Regions from separate parts of the Pseudomonas sp. McL0111 genome, predicted to be linked through region 2. Evidence: predicted binding sites of a transcription regulator. Region 2 holds the regulator's gene; each other region holds the start of a gene.
What was found. The regulator FliA, encoded in region 2, starts transcription of late flagellar genes. The targets are predictions, from matches to a motif close to CTAAAGTTTNNNNNNNNNNNGCCGNTAA.

Region 1 (5,472 bases), 3.0 Mb from region 2:
GGACTGGCTGCCGGCATGGCTGGTGCTGCGGACCATCGTCGGCCTCGGCATGATGTGCCAATACATGGTGATCGAGAGCTGGCTCAATGAGCAGGCGGGTCCTAATCAGCGGGGGCTGGTGTTCAGCGGTTACATGATCGCTTCGTATCTGGGGCTGGTGCTCGGCCAACTGATTCTGGTCATGCACCCAGGGCTGGGACTTGAGCTGCTGATGCTGGTCGCCCTGTGTTTTGCGCTGTGTCTGGTGCCGGTGACGTTGACCCACCGGATTCACCCGGCGCCTTTGCATCCGGCACCGATGGAGCCGCGCTTCTTCCTCAAGCGAGTGCCCCAATCATTGAGCACGGTGCTGGGCGCCGGTCTGATTATCGGCTCGTTCTACGGTCTGGCGCCGTTGTATGCCTCGCAGCAAGGGCTGTCGACCGAGCAGGTCGGTCTGTTCATGGGTACCTGCATTTTTGCCGGGCTGCTGGTGCAATGGCCGTTGGGCTGGTTGTCCGATCGTTATGACCGGGCGCTGCTGATCCGTTGTTTTGCCGGGTTTCTGGCGGTTGCCGCGTTGCCGCTGGCGATCATGCCGCAGGTGCCGCTGGAAGTGCTGTTTGTGGTTGGCTTCCTATGTTCGCTGGTGCAGTTCTGCCTGTATCCGCTGGCGGTGGCGTTCTCCAACGACCATGTCGAGGGTGATCGGCGGGTGTCGCTGACGGCGATGCTGCTGGTGACCTACGGCGTCGGCGCGAGTATCGGGCCGCTGGTCGCGGGTGTGCTGATGAAGTTCTTCGGCAGCCAGAGTCTGTATGCGTTCTTCAGCTTCTTTGCGCTGGTGCTGGTGTGGCGGATCAGGCCGAAAGCCGTGACCAATCTGCACCAGGTCGACGATGCACCGCTGCATCACGTCGCGATGCCGGACAGCATGTCGAGCTCGCCATTGGTGGCTGCACTTGATCCACGGGTCGATGAGCAAGTGGTGCAGGAGCAAATGCAGAATAGCCCTGAGCCTGAGCCTGAGAACGAACCGCAACCGGAGCCATCGGCAGATGCCGAGCCGGATGCTGTCGACGAAAAGCCTGCGCCGGACATCAGTGGTGCGCGGCCTTAAACCGGCTTGTTAAACGATGGAGATCCTGTGGCGAGGGAGCTTGCTCCCGCTGGACTGCGCAGCAGGCCCCGCTTTTCCGGTAAAGAGCGGGGTGCGCTTCGCGCCTCAGCGGGAGCAAGCTCCCTCGCCACAGGAGTTTCTCGCCTCAGGAATTCCTTGCTGCAGAAATTTTGTGGGCATAAAAAAGGGCAGTCACCGCGAGGGACTGCCCTTTTTATATTGGCGTACGAATCAAAGATCGTCTTTATCAAACCGCCGTGCTTCGCGTTGCAACTGATAAACGAAGCGCTCGACGTTGCGCGCGGCCGGGCCGCTGATGTTATGGAAGCGCAGGCCAGCAAAGGTGATGTTGAGTTTTTCTTCGAAGTGCAGATAACGCAGCTCGACCGACACCGGTTGATTGCCGAACAGCGGAGCGGCAACGAGACGGTCATAGACCTGGCCCAGTTGCAGGCGGTCGGTGATATCGCCTTCGAAGCGCAGCTTGCAGCCGGTAGCAGAGATATCCAGCAGTTTGCCGTCAATTGGCGCCTTGAGCTTTTCGCCACCGAGCACGACGCTGACCAGATCGGTCAGTTTCAGGGCAGCACGAAAGGCGTTGCGGCGCTGGTGGTAAACCACTTCTTCTGGCAGTTCGCCGGTGTAAAAGCGGTCGCCTTCGATGTCTTTGATAGTCAGTGTGCCAGCGCATTCCCAGGCGATGCGAACGCCGTCGTGAAAGCCCTCGACCCGGAACGGCTCGCCCGCTTCCAGGTAGCGTTCGCCATCGCGCGGGATCATTTCATCGAACTTGAGCGTATTGGTTTCCCGGTCAACTTCGATCAGATAGCTCTGAAAACGCTGGCTGCGCTCGTGGAACGTGATGATCAACGGATCGTGGCTTTCTTGCAGCTGGCGCAGGTTGCTGGAGATTTCCAGTGGCGTGGTGAGCACCTTAGGTGGCTGCGGAGCATCATCATTGGGCACGGTGTATCAATCTCCAGACAAAATATGACTACGACTAGCCAGCATTTTGCCAGCATGTTTCGCGGGTTGATAGAGCTGGCGCATCAACGGCTCATGCCTGGCTGAGCGGACGCGGCATTGCAGGTCTGGCAAAAGTGCCGCTGGCGTCATACAGCGCTGGCGGTTCGCCCCCGGTGAGGATTTTCAGCTGATTGGCCGTGGTGGCCTGCTGGATCAGGATCGACTGGCCATTCTTGACGTTAGCCGTCTGGCATTCGGCGAGGAGGTCAGTCAGAACGTCGCTTTCGCTGAGTAATTGCGTGCCGATGCTCGACTGTGCGGCCAGTTGTTCCAGGCCTTGACGGTCGAGCGGCAGGTTGAGGCTGGCAAGGATTTCACTGCGCTTGCGGCCATGCTGTTCAAGCAGAATGATCAATGCCTGTTTGCGCGCCAGAATGTCTTCCAGCACCGGCATGTCGCGACCGTGCAAAGCGATGGATTCGGATTGCAATAACTCCAGCAATTGTTGAGCTGGAGCAAAGTCGTCGGTGATCAGTTGCAGTAAATTAGTGTCGTGCATGGCTGGCCTTGGGTGTTAAGCGTCCAAAAGCCTCGCGCAGGCAAAGGCCTAGCGCTGGGCTTCGAAGTTGAGCAGTTTGCTGGCTACACGGTTGCTGTCGACTTTATAGCTGCCATCGGCAATCGCTGCTTTCAACTCGGCCACGCGGGCTTTGTCGACGGCAGGCTGATCGCGCAGCTTGTCAGTGACCTTCTGCAACTGTTGAGCCTCATTGCTGAGGTGTACCGATTCCCCGCTTTTAGCGGTACTGGCCGTTTCGGCCGGGGTATTCAGCGGCGCGGAACTGCCGTTTTCGGCGGCTTCCTTCGGTGCGCTGGTACGCGTACTGCCTGTAAGTGACGAGGAGCTGTTCAAACGGCTGAAATCGATGACCATGATAAAAAACCTCTGGGAATTTGGACGCTTGCCATGTTTTCGGCCATCCCCTGGAAAACTTTAGGCACATTTACTCAATGAGCCTGCATGCGCCGGCGCGTGTCCTGCTGCGGCACAGTTTAGGGAACAGGCTGGGTCAGCGCCAGTTTTCTCCATGGACATTCACATTGAAACTTCCACTTGGCCCGGCGCGATGACTTGCGCCTTGATGACTCGTTGGGAGTTGAGGTTTTTCACCCGGATCTGTTCTTTCAAACCACCGTTGGACAAGGCTTCACCGGGCATGCGCACGGCCAGTGTGCCACTGCGCGCAATGATCACCACTTGGTCGCCTTTACGCACGACTTCGGCCTGTTCGAGGTGCACCAGGGTTATCACCTGATCGGCGACCGTTGGTCGGGTTAATTTCTGCCCGATTGCCTCGTCTACCGACGTCAGGAAGCCCTGATTGATCACGCTGACGTCGCGCTCGCGCAAGGTCACGTCCTGCGGCTCGATAATTCCGGCGCGTTTGAGTGGGCGAGTGGTGGTCACAATCTCGCGAAACAGGCGGACTTGAGCGGGTACGAACACCGTCCAGGGCGAGGCGCCTTCGCAGCGAACCTTGACGGTAACCCGGCCCAATGGACGTGCCGGACTCTCCAGGGAGGCTGTCAATTCCTTGTCGCACATAGGCATGCGCATACGTGGATCGAGCTGTTTTACCTCGATTTCATAGCGGCCTTCCGTTTGACTGCTAGCCAGATAGTCTTCTACGGTGAACTCAAGAAAGCCCTGAGTGACGCCGATAAGCATGTCAGGCAAGGTAACCGCATCAGCAACGGCAGGGCTGCCGGCAGAAAAAGAGCAAACGGCCATCACCGCGCAAAGGTATCTGCGGCTCTGGGATGTCAGGTGTCGGAAAAATGTCGTTTGAGCGTTCATACGAGTTAAAAAGCAAGCGCCGTGCCGTTTAGCAATGAATGTGCGTCGCAACAACACTTGGCGTTGATGTAGGAGTCTGGGCATGGCTGGTGTAATGGATTCGGTGAACCAGCGCACGCAACTGGTGGGGCAGAATCGCCTGGAGCTGTTGTTGTTCCGTCTCGACGGCCAGCAGCTCTACGGAATCAACGTGTTCAAGGTGCGGGAAGTGCTGCAATGCCCGTCGCTGACGTTGATGCCCAAGTCCAGTCCTGTCGTGTGCGGGGTGGCGAATATTCGGGGGGCGACCATTCCGATCCTTGATCTGGCAATGGCAACCGGCTCGGGTGCGTTGAAAGACAAGAACAACCCGTTCGTGATCATCACGGAGTACAACACCAAGACCCAAGGGTTTCTGGTGCGCTCGGTGGAACGCATCGTCAACATGAACTGGGAAGAGATCCATCCGCCACCGAAGGGTACGGGTCGCGATCATTACCTGACCGCTGTGACTCGAGTGGACAATCAGTTAGTCGAAATCATCGATGTCGAGAAGGTACTGGCGGAAGTTGCGCCGACACCCGAAGCGATTTCGGTCGGCGTGGTCGATGTCGAGACCCAGCACAAGGCGTTGTCGTTGCGGGTGTTGACGGTCGATGACTCGTCGGTGGCGCGCAAGCAGGTCTCGCGTTGCCTGCAAACGGTCGGCGTCGAAGTGGTGGCGTTGAACGACGGCAAGCAGGCGCTGGATTACCTGCGCAAGCTGGTCGATGAAGGCAAGAAGCCGGAAGAAGAGTTCCTGATGATGATCTCCGACATCGAGATGCCGGAGATGGACGGGTACACCCTGACGGCGGAGATCCGCAGCGACCCGCGCATGCAAAAGCTTCATATCATCCTGCATACTTCGTTGTCCGGGGTATTCAATCAGGCGATGGTCAAGAAAGTCGGTGCCGATGACTTTCTGGCCAAATTCCGCCCTGATGACCTGGCATCCCGGGTAGTCGACCGGATCAAAGCAGCAGATATCAGCTAGGGGCGTTTTGTCCCTGGTGATCAACACGATTTAAGAGGCGGCATCATTGTCTACGGGTAATTTGGATTTCGAACAGTTCCGGGTCTTCCTGGAAAAGGCCTGTGGCATTTTGCTCGGCGAAAACAAGCAGTACCTCGTCTCGAGCCGTCTCAACAAACTGATGGAACAGCAAGGCATCAAATCCCTGGGTGAGCTGGTTCAGCGCATCCAGACCCAGCCGCGCAGTGGTTTGCGCGAGCAAGTGGTCGATGCCATGACGACCAACGAAACCCTGTGGTTTCGGGATACCTATCCGTTTGAAGTCTTGAAGAACAAGGTGCTGCCCGAGGCGATCAAGGCCAGCCCCAACCAGCGTCTGCGGATCTGGTCGGCGGCCTGTTCGTCGGGTCAGGAACCGTATTCGCTGTCGATGTCGATTGACGAGTTCGAGCGCGTTAACCTCGGTCAGTTGAAGATGGGCGTGCAGATCGTTGCCACTGATCTGTCCGGTCTCATGTTGAACAACTGCAAGACCGGCGAGTACGACAGCCTGGC
Region 2 (5,472 bases):
TCGCTGATCAAATCGCTGCCGGCAGCGGCGGCGGTCGGTGCAGCTGCCGCAGGGGCCGAAGCAATCGCCGACTCCAGTGCATCAACGGCAAAGTTACCCTTGCCATGCAATTGATCGAGCAGCGCTTCGAATTCGTCGTCGGTAATGTCGGAGCTGTCGCCCGCCGCCGGAGCAGCAGGTTTTGCCGCCGCTGGCGTCACTGCGTCAGCCGCGAATTGACCTTTGCCGTGCAACTGATCGAGCAACGACTCGAACTCGGCGTCAGTGATTTCATCGCTGGCCGCGTCAGTCGCGGTCGGCGCAGGTGCAGCGGCAGCCGCCGGGGCTTCTGCTTGAGCCTTGACGGCGTTCAGCGAATCCAGCAACTGTTCGAATTCGTTATCGGTGATGTCGCCCGAATCGCCTTCGGCGACCAGGTCTTCGATCATCTCGGCAACCGGCGAAGCCTGGGCTTCGTCAGCTGACTGCGGCTCGGCCAGACGTGCCAGCGCAGCCAGCAGTTCCGGCGTGGCAGCAGTGATCGGGCTGCGTTCGCGAACTTCGGTGAACATGCCGTTCACCGCATCCAGCGCTTCGAGCACAACGTCCATCAGTTCTGCATCAACGCGACGCTCACCCTTGCGCAGGATGTCGAACACGTTTTCGGCGATGTGACAGCACTCCACCAGCTCATTGAGCTGAAGGAAGCCGGCGCCCCCTTTTACAGTGTGGAAACCGCGAAAAATTGCGTTGAGCAGATCCGCGTCATCCGGTCGGCTTTCCAGCTCGACCAGTTGCTCGGACAGTTGCTCAAGAATCTCGCCGGCCTCAACCAGGAAATCCTGAAGGATCTCTTCATCGGCGCCGAAGCTCATTAATGGGGTGCTCCTACAGGTCTAAAAACCCAAAAAACCTAAAAATCCAAAACTCTAGAATCCAAGGCTGGATAACAAATCGTCCACATCGTCCTGACCGGACACAACGTCTTCTCGTTTATCGGCATGAATCTGCGGACCTTCACCCTGCGAGAGATGTTTTTGTGGATCTTTTTCAGCAAGCATCGCTTCACGGTCGTGTTCGATGCCCGCAAAGCGGTCAACCTGACTGGCCATGAGGACGAGTTTGAGCAGATTGCTTTCAACTTCGGTGACCAGTTGGGTCACGCGCTTGATCACCTGACCGGTGAGGTCCTGGTAATCCTGAGCCAGCAGGATGTCGTTCAGATTGCTCGACACCGCACGCCCGCCTTCGGTGCTGCGTGTCAGAAAACCGTCGACCCGCCGCGCCAGCTCGCGGAACTCTTCAGCCCCGACTTCGCGACGCATGAAACGTCCCCAATCGGTGCTCAACGCCTGGGCTTCATCAGCCAGGCCGTTGACGACCGGTGTGGCGCTCTCCACCAGATCCATGGTGCGGTTGGCGGCGGCTTCGGTCAGCTTGACCACATACCCCAGACGCTCGGTGGCGTCAGTGATCTGCGAGACTTCCTCGGCTTGCGGCATATTCGGGTCAATCTGAAAATTGACGATCGCGCTATGCAGCTCGCGAGTGAGCTTGCCGACTTCCTGATACAGGCCACGGTCACGGGTCTGATTGAGCTCATGGATCAGTTGCACCGCGTCGCCGAACCTGCCTTTTTCAAGGCTTTCGACCAGCTCGACCGCGTGTTTTTTCAGGGTCGATTCAAAATCGCCCTGTGAAGATTCTTTGTGGTCCATAGATCCCCCCGTGGCGCAGTTTCTCAACCGATGCGTTCGAAAATCTTCTCGATTTTGTCTTTCAACGCCTGGGCCGTGAAGGGTTTGACCACATAGCCGTTTACACCGGCCTGGGCCGCTTCGATGATCTGTTCGCGCTTGGCTTCAGCGGTCACCATCAGCACTGGCAGGTGCTTGAGTTTTTCATCGGCGCGCACGTGGCGCAGCAGGTCGATACCGGTCATGCCGGGCATGTTCCAGTCTGTTACCAGAAAGTCGATGCTGCCGCTGTTGAGAACCGGAATGGCAGTGATGCCATCGTCAGCTTCAACGGTGTTGGTGAACCCAAGGTCACGCAACAGGTTTTTAATGATCCGCCGCATCGTTGAGAAGTCATCAACGATGAGGATTTTCATGTTCTTGTCCAATTCGACCTCCAAGCAGTCTTAAACGCGTCCAGCACCTGGACGCGCCATTTCAATCATTCCGGCAAAACACTCGATGACTGTCTGGAGCACAACAGATCGAGACCGGTGCCGTTCATCACCGCACCAGCCTCGTTCGCAGTGTCCCCACACTGCCTTCAGCGCGCTCGCCACTCCCCCAAACGCCCCCGCAAACGGGCCGCGCACTGGCTGTGTAACTGGCTGACCCGCGATTCACTGACGCCAAGGACTTCACCGATCTCCTTGAGGTTCAGCTCTTCGTCGTAGTACAGCGCCAACACCAGTCGCTCACGCTCCGGCAAATTGGCAATCGCGTCCGCCAGCGCTGCCTGGAAGCGTTCATCTTCCAGATCGCGTGACGGCTCTAGATGAGCACTGGCGCCATCCTCGTGCAGCCCTTCATGTTCGCCGTCCTGTAACAGATCGTCGAAACTGAACAGCCGGCTGCCCAGCGTGTCATTCAAAATCCCGTAGTAATCGTCGAGACTCAATTGGAGTTCGGCCGCAACTTCGTGATCTTTAGCATCACGGCCGGTTTTAGCTTCAATCGAGCGAATTGCGTCGCTGACCATACGGGTATTGCGGTGAACCGAACGTGGTGCCCAGTCCCCTTTGCGTACTTCATCGAGCATGGCGCCGCGGATTCGAATGCCCGCGTACGTTTCGAAACTGGCGCCTTTGCTGGCGTCGTATTTGGTCGAGACTTCGAGCAGGCCGATCATCCCGGCCTGAATCAGGTCTTCAACCTGCACACTCGCCGGCAAACGCGCCAGCAAGTGATAGGCGATGCGTTTGACCAGTGGCGCGTAACGCTCGATCAACTCGTACTGCGCGTCACGCGCCGACTTTTTGTAGTAATTCATACCGCTTGCGGTCATAGCACGGGCCCTGCCGTTTGCTGCACGAGGCGCTCGACAAAAAACTCAAGGTGGCCACGCGGGTTAGCGGGCAGCGGCCAGGTATCGACCTTCTGTGCGATCGCCTTGAACGCCAGCGCGCACTTGGAACGCGGGAAGGCTTCATAGACCGCACGCTGCTTCTGCACTGCCTTGCGCACGCTTTCGTCGTAAGGCACCGCGCCGACGTATTGTAGGGCGACGTCGAGGAAGCGATCCGTGACCTTGGTCAACTTGGCGAACAGGTTGCGGCCTTCTTGCGGGCTCTGCGCCATGTTGGCCAGCACGCGGAAGCGGTTCATGCCGTAATCGCGGTTCAGCAGTTTGATCAGTGCGTAGGCGTCGGTGATCGAGGTCGGCTCGTCGCAGACCACCAGCAACACTTCCTGCGCAGCGCGAACAAAACTGACTACCGAGTCACCAATACCCGCAGCGGTGTCGATCACCAGTACGTCGAGGTTGTCGCCGATGTCGCTGAACGCCTGAATCAGGCCGGCATGTTGCGCCGGGCTCAGGTGAACCATGCTCTGTGTGCCGGAAGCGGCCGGCACGATACGAATCCCGCCGGGGCCTTGCAACAATACGTCGCGCAGCTCGCAGCGGCCTTCGATGACGTCGGCCAAGGTGCGTTTCGGGGTTAGCCCCAACAGAACGTCGACGTTCGCCAGTCCCAGATCGGCGTCCAGCAGCATGACCCGACGGCCAAGCTCTGCCAGAGCCAGAGACAAGTTCACTGACACGTTAGTCTTGCCGACGCCACCTTTGCCGCCGGTCACCGCGATCACCTGTACGGGATGCATGCTGCCCATGTTATTTCTTTACCTTGTCTTGCATAGACGGAGGCCACATTACTGGCTGCGCGTTCACAAACGGAACAATGCATGGCAGACCATCGATGTAGGTACAAAAACTGTTCATGAATACCTCAGCCTACCTGCTTGGTCGGGCTGTGATAAATATCAGCGAACATGTCGGCCATGGCTTCTTCGCTGGGTTCTTCCTGCATTTGCACGCTGACAGCACGGCTGACCAGTTGATGACGGCGCGGCAGATGCAAATCATCTGGAATACGCGGGCCATCGGTCAGGTACGCAACCGGCAGTTCATGGCTGATCGCCAGGCTCAACACTTCGCCGAGACTTGCCGTTTCATCCAGTTTAGTCAGGATGCACCCGGCGAGCCCGCAACGCTTGTAACTGTGATAAGCGGCGGTTAGAACCTGTTTCTGGCTGGTGGTTGCCAAGACCAGATAATTTTTTGAACGGATGCCGCGACCGGCCAGACTTTCCAGCTGCATGCGCAGTGCCGGATCGCTGGCTTGCAGGCCGGCGGTATCGATCAGCACCACGCGTTTGCGCAGCAGCGGATCGAGCGCCTGTACCAGCGACTGGCCCGGATCAACGTGGGTTACCGATACGTTGAGGATTCGGCCCAGCGTCTTCAGTTGTTCCTGAGCGCCGATGCGGAAGCTGTCCATGCTCACCAGCGCGACATTCTGCGCGCCGTACTTGAGCACATAACGCGCGGCGAGTTTGGCCAGCGTGGTGGTCTTGCCCATGCCGGCAGGGCCGACCATGGCAATCACGCCGCCCTCTTCCAGTGGCTCGACTTCCGGAACGGCGATCATCCGCGCCAGGTGCGCAAGCAACATGCGCCACGCCTGACGAGGCTCGTCAATATCAGTGATCATCGCCAGCAGGTCACGCGACAACGGGCCGGACAGACCGATGCGTTGCAGGCGACGATACAGATTGGCCTGCGCCGGGCGGTTGCCCTGCATCTGATTCCAGGCCAGCGTACCGAGCTGGACTTCCATCAGTTCACGCAGGCTGTTGAGTTCGAAACGCATCGAGTCGAACGCACGCGGATCGACACCACCAGCGGCAGATGCCGGCGCCGGAGCCGGACGCGCTGGCGCGGCGTAAGTCGGTTCGGTCAATGGCTCGGCAGCGGTCAGCGGCAGGCCGGCCGTCAATGGCAGCCCGGCGAACAACTGGCGATTGGTATTGCCGTCGGCTTCGCCACGCATGCTCAGTTCGGCCTGGGCAGTGACGATGCGCGACTGCGTCTTGCGCAGCTCGTCTTCGAGTTCCATGTTCGGAACCCGAGGGGCCAGCGCCGACAACTTGTAATCGAGTGCCGCGGTCAGCTCGACACCGCCGGCAATGCGGCGGTTGCCAATGATGGCGGCATCAGCGCCCAGCTCATCACGAACCAGCTTCATGGCCTGACGCATATCGGCGGCGAAAAAACGCTTAACTTGCATGAACCACTACCTCAGCCGTTGGGCCCTACTGTCGCAACGATCGTCACTTGCTTGTTGTCCGGTATTTCCTGATAAGCCAATACGTGCAGCCCGGGGACTGCCAGTCGACCAAAGCGCGAGAGCATCGCGCGAATCGGGCCGGCTACCAACAGGATGACCGGTTGACCTTGCATTTCCTGACGCTGCGC
Region 3 (5,472 bases), 3.1 Mb from region 2:
GACAACACATGCGTGGTCGACACTGGCAAGCCGAACATGTCCGCAGCGCCGATGGTCAGCATCGCCACGGTTTCCGCTGATGCGCCTTGAGCGTAAGTCAGGTGCGTTTTGCCGATCTTCTCACCGACCGTGACCACGATGCGTTTCCAGCCAACCATGGTGCCCAGCCCCAACGCAATCGCCACGGCGATCTTCACCCACAGCGGAATGAACCGCGTGGCATTGTCGATCTGTTGCTTGAACAATTGCAGCTTGCCGCTGGTATCGGCGTCGAAGTTGCCGACCTTGTTCTTGTCCATCAGGCGAATCGATTCGCTGGCCAGGTACATGTCGTTGCGCACGTTGCCCATCGCCTCAGCGGGGACTTTCGACAGTGAACCGTAACCTTTGACCTCTTCGCCAATGTGCCCGGCGAGGGCGGCGAGAGCGGGGATCAGTTGCGGGGTGACTTCCTTGCTGCGCACGTAATCCGAGAGGATCGGACGCGGATCGGCCGGCGCTGGCAGCGGCGCACTTTTCACCAGCGCTTGCTGAGTGACCTCGGCGACGGCGGCGAACTGCAACGCCTGATCGGCGGGCATGGTGCGGTTCAGCGCATACGCCATCGGCAGGGTGCCGACCAGAATCAGCATGATCAAACCCATGCCTTTCTGACCGTCGTTGGAACCGTGGGCAAACGACACGCCAGTGCAGGTCAGAATCAGCAAACCACGAATCCACCACGGTGGCGGAGTGTTGCCTTCGGGCGCCTTGTACAGCGCACGATTCTTGACGAACGCGCGCAGCGCCAGCAGCAACAGCGCAGCAAAACCGAAACCCACCAGCGGCGACAACAGCAAGGCGTAACCGATCTTGGTCGCCTGCGCCCAGTCCACGCCGCTGGTGCCGTCGCGGCCATGCATCAAGGCGTTGGCCACGCCGACGCCGATGATCGAACCGATCAACGTGTGCGACGAGGACGCCGGCAAACCCAGCCACCAGGTGCCGAGGTTCCACAGAATTGCCGCGATCAGCAGGGCGAAGATCATCGCGAAACCGGCGGACGAACCGACTTGCAGAATCAACTCCACCGGCAGCAGCGCGATGATGCCAAACGCTACTGCACCACTCGAAAGCAGCACGCCGAGGAAGTTGAAGAACCCCGACCAGACCACCGCAAAATGTGGCGGCAGCGAGTGGGTGTAAATCACCGTCGCCACTGCGTTGGCGGTGTCATGGAAACCGTTGACGAACTCGAAACCCAGCGCGATCAACAGCGCCACACCGAGCAGCAGAAACGGCGTCCAGGTCGTCACTACCGTGCCGAGTTCGTGCATGTCGTGCATCAGGCTGTAGGCGGTAAACAGCAACCCCATCGCCAGTACCGCGAAAAAGATCACGTAGGTGAACGGGCCGGATTTTTTATCGAGAGCCGGTCTGCCGCTGGGGGCAGACGCTTGGCTGGCGGTCAGGGAAGGAGTAGCCATGAGCGGACAATCCTGAGCGAGGGAAGGAGTGTCGCCCATGATCGTTGCAGAATGTTACAGAGAGACTGCGTCAGATCAGTGTTTGGCCGATTAGTCTGACCACAGATCCGAAGGAGAACGCAGAGCCAGTGTGGGAGCGAGCTTGCTCGCGAAGACGGAGTGTCAGACACCATCATTGTTAATGACACACCGCTTTCGCGAGCAAGCTCGCTCCCACAGGGGAACTGTAGTGAGGCATCCATTGTGGAGTCAGTAATCCCCTCTTTTACGAAACGCCCAACGCCCCGCTATCACCGTAAACGTCGCCACCAGCGCAACCAATATCCAGAACCCCTCCGGGTCCTGCGATAACGGCACACCCCCAACGTTCATCCCGAAAAAACCGGCAATGATGTTGATCGGCAACGCCAGTACCGTCACCACGGTCAAGGTAAACAGCGTGCGGTTGCTCTGTTCGTTGAGGTTGGCGGCGATCTCTTCCTGCAACAGCTTGATCCGCTCACCGAGCGCGGTGAGGTCGTTGATGATCAGCGCAAACTCTTCGGTGGATTTGCGCAGTTCCTTGACGTCCTCCTTCTGCAACCAGGCTGGTGGGCGATTGAGCAGGCGCAGCAGAGAGCCCGGTTCCAGCGCCAGCAACCGTTGCAGGCGCACCAGCACCCGGCGATTGGCACCCAGTTCGGCGCGATTGGTCGAGGGCCGCGAGGAGAGCAATTCGTCCTCGACCTGATCGACGCTGAGGCTGGTCTTGCGCACGATCTGCGTCAGCACTTCGCCCTGATCGCGCAGCAGGTGCACGAGCAATTCCAGCGGTGAACGAAAGCGCTCGCCGGCCTTCACCGACGAGCGCAGCTTGTCCACCGAGTGCAGCGGTTGCAGGCGTGCGCTGACGATCAGTTTGCTGCGCGCACAAACCCACAGCGTCGACACGTCCGAAGAAACCATGCTGCTGAGGTTGAACACCACATCGTTAACCACCGCCAGCAGCGCCGAATCGACATGCTCGATACGCGTCGAACGCGAACCTTCGTGCAACGCCTCGAAAAACTCATCGGGCAATTGCAGATGACTTTTCATCCAGCGCTCGCAGGCAGCGTGAGCCAGGTTGAGGTGCAGCCAGAGGAATTCTTCGCTGTCGCTGTCGTCCTGCAAGCAGCGCAACGCGGTCGCCGAATCGACTTCACGGCCACGTTCACCGGGCAGAAAACGAAAGCCGTAGAGCAGGCCAAACAGATCAGGATCGCGATGACTTTGGTCGAGGCTGTGGTTCATGGAGGCTCGCTGCGAAGAGGGGCGCCGGTCGCGGGAATGGCAGGTTCACTGAGCCGCATCATCGCAAGCGGATATGACGCTTATGTGACAGCAAAATGACGTCAAATCAGCGGCTTGCCGACGGTCGGATAGTTTCTCAAGAAGCGCTCTGGCGCGCCGATTACAGGTGCATTAGGTTGCGCGCCATTGGTCAGAAGCCAAGGTTCGCCGACAGGGAAGTCCGGCCACTTTTCACGCCTTATCCGGGCGTGCCTCATCCCTGTCATGAGTACCTGCGATGCTGCAAAAATCCCTGAGAGCGCAAATTCTCGCCCTGCTGAGCGGTAGCCTGTTGGCGATGCTGTTGATCGCGCTGGCCTGTTTTCATTTCCTGTCCAACGGCGTGCAAAGCTACAGCCAGTTGATCGCCGGCCCGTTACACACTTCGCAGTTGATTGATGAAGCCAACCTGCAATTCAAGGTGCAGGTGCAGGAATGGAAAAACGTTCTGTTGCGCGGCAAGCAGCCGGCAGACCTGGCCAAATACTGGAGCCAGTTCGAAGAGCGTCAGCGCGATGTGCAGAATATCCTCGGTGAACTGGCCAGCCAGAAAGGCATCGAGCCAGCGCTGAAAACCCGCATCGAACGTCTGCGTGACGAACACCGCCAACTCGGTGCCGCCTACCAGAAGGGCCGTGACGCCTACGTGGCCGCCGGTGGCGATCCGACCGCTGGCGACAATGCCGTCAAAGGCGTGGACCGCGCGACCAGCGATCAAATGAGCGAACTGGTTGCCCAACTGCGCCAGCAAGGTAACGAACAATCGACGCTGATCAGCGCCAGTGCTGATCGCACCGTATTGCTCGGGTTGCTGGTGATGCTCGGTTCCGGGCTGCTGATCGGTCTGCTCAGCCTGTGGCTGGTCAACCGCAATCTGGTCGAGCCGATTCGCAAATTGATCGACTATGTCAGTCAGTTGAGCCGAGGTCGTCTGGCCGAGCGTGTGGTCAGCGAGCGTCAGGACGAATTGGGCAACCTCGCCGCTGCGGCCAATACCCTGCGTGATTTCCTCGCTGAAACCTTCACCCGTTTGCAGCGCAGCGCCAGCGATCTGGACAGCGCCAGCGGGGAGCTGAATGCCATTGCCACCACCATGGCCGGCGGCACCAACGAACAGTTCAACCGCACCGATCAGGTGGCCACGGCAATGAACGAAATGTCCGCCACTGCCCAGGAAGTCGCCCGTCACGCCGCCGATGCCGCACGTGCCGCCGACGACGCTGATCAGAACGCCCAGCAGGGTGAAAAGGTCATGCAGAGCACCATCCACACCATCACCCAGATGCGCAGCGAAATCACCAACACCGCCACGGTCATCCGTCGTCTGGAAGCTGACAGCGGCCGCATTGGCAAAGTGCTGGAAGTGATTCGCGGGATCGCCGAACAGACCAACCTGCTGGCGCTCAACGCGGCCATCGAAGCGGCGCGGGCTGGTGAGGCCGGGCGTGGTTTTGCGGTGGTTGCCGATGAAGTGCGCAGCCTTGCGCAACGTACGGCAGCGTCGATCATCGAGATCAATCAGATCATCCAGACCGTGCAAACCGGTGCCGTGGACGCCGCACAAGCCATCGAAAGCGGCCAAACGCGTAGCGATGAAAGTGTCGAGCAAGTGACCCAGGCCGGCGCAATGCTGGAGCGCATCACCCACGCCGTGGAAGCGATTCGCGACATGAACCGCCAGATCGCCACCGCCGCCGAAGAGCAGACCTCGGTAGCGGAAGACATCTCGCGCAACCTGACCGAGATCACCTCGATTGCCAGCACCAACCTCGACAACGTGCAGCGCACCGAAGCGGCGAGCCAGAACCTGCATGGCCTGTCCGGGCAACTCAACGAGGTCACCGCTCGCCTGAGCGCCTGACCCGTCGACTGTGTACCGACGCCGATACCGAGTCGGTACACAGTCGATCTCAAATTGCGGCGACCATGGTCGATGACCGGTTATCTATAACCGGCATTGGAGCCATTCCATGGTCAGCATCACTTCAGTTTCGATCAACCAGACCCTCAGCACACCGACCAGCAAAACCGCGATCAGCGATGTCGGTGACGACACGTCCACCACCAGCGCGACGGCGAGCAGCGGCACCACGGCTGATACCGGCAAAGCCGCAGCGGGCGGCGCGGCGCCTGCGGGTGGTGGCAGCTCCAGCACTAGCGAAGAGTCGGATTCGGTCAAGGAACTGCGCAAGCAGATCGCCGAGCTGCAAAAGCAATTGCAGGAAGAACAGCAAGCGCTGCAAGCGGCCCAGGCAAAGCAGGAAAGCTCTGACGCCAAGGCGACCGAAGTAGCCGCCGCCGAGTCGCAGATCACCGCCACCTCAGCTTCGCTGCAAACCGCTACGGCGTCGTTGCTTCAGGCCTTGCAGGACTCCGGCAGCAGCAGCTCGGGCTCGTTGGTGAGCACGTCAGCCTGACATCCAAAAAACACCACAATCCCAATGTGGGAGCGAGCTTGCTCGCGAAAGCGTCGTGTCAGTCGCCATCATCGTTTAATGACACAGCGTCTTCGCGAGCAAGCTCGCTCCCACACGGGTATTGGGTTGATCAGGGAATAATTGGCAGGCTAAAGGTGAACGTCGTGCCGTGCTCGGTGTTCGAGGTTACGTCCATCCGCCCGCCGTGGGATTTGGCGATCTGGCTGACGATATACAAGCCCAGTCCAAGGCCGGCTTGCGGCGTGTTGCCGACCGGG

Region 1: the regulator FliA is predicted to act here: its motif matches at 3,036-3,063, upstream of flgM (flagellar biosynthesis anti-sigma factor FlgM).
Region 3: the regulator FliA is predicted to act here: its motif matches at 2,874-2,901, upstream of ACTWLJ_RS14220 (methyl-accepting chemotaxis protein).

What each region holds. Positions count from the first base shown of each region.
Region 1 covers NZ_CP199585.1:3,185,624-3,191,095, forward strand. The annotation lists gene ACTWLJ_RS14545 (MFS transporter) at 1-1,099, shown strand, start outside; gene ACTWLJ_RS14550 (flagellar brake protein) at 1,331-2,065, opposite strand; gene ACTWLJ_RS14555 (flagella synthesis protein FlgN) at 2,157-2,624, opposite strand; gene flgM (flagellar biosynthesis anti-sigma factor FlgM) at 2,673-2,999, opposite strand; gene flgA (flagellar basal body P-ring formation chaperone FlgA) at 3,162-3,923, opposite strand; gene ACTWLJ_RS14570 (chemotaxis protein CheV) at 4,006-4,938, shown strand; gene cheR (protein-glutamate O-methyltransferase CheR) at 4,985-5,472, shown strand, end outside.
Region 2 covers NZ_CP199585.1:6,179,759-6,185,230, forward strand. The annotation lists gene ACTWLJ_RS27860 (chemotaxis protein CheA) at 1-854, opposite strand, end outside; gene ACTWLJ_RS27865 (protein phosphatase CheZ) at 909-1,697, opposite strand; gene ACTWLJ_RS27870 (chemotaxis response regulator CheY) at 1,721-2,092, opposite strand; gene fliA (RNA polymerase sigma factor FliA) at 2,260-3,000, opposite strand; gene fleN (flagellar synthesis regulator FleN) at 2,997-3,827, opposite strand; gene flhF (flagellar biosynthesis protein FlhF) at 3,944-5,284, opposite strand; gene flhA (flagellar biosynthesis protein FlhA) at 5,296-5,472, opposite strand, start outside.
Region 3 covers NZ_CP199585.1:3,111,539-3,117,010, forward strand. The annotation lists gene ACTWLJ_RS14210 (inorganic phosphate transporter) at 1-1,466, opposite strand, end outside; gene ACTWLJ_RS14215 (transporter) at 1,716-2,738, opposite strand; gene ACTWLJ_RS14220 (methyl-accepting chemotaxis protein) at 3,016-4,638, shown strand; gene ACTWLJ_RS14225 (hypothetical protein) at 4,748-5,194, shown strand; partial or broken gene ACTWLJ_RS14230 (ATP-binding protein) at 5,325-5,472, opposite strand, start outside.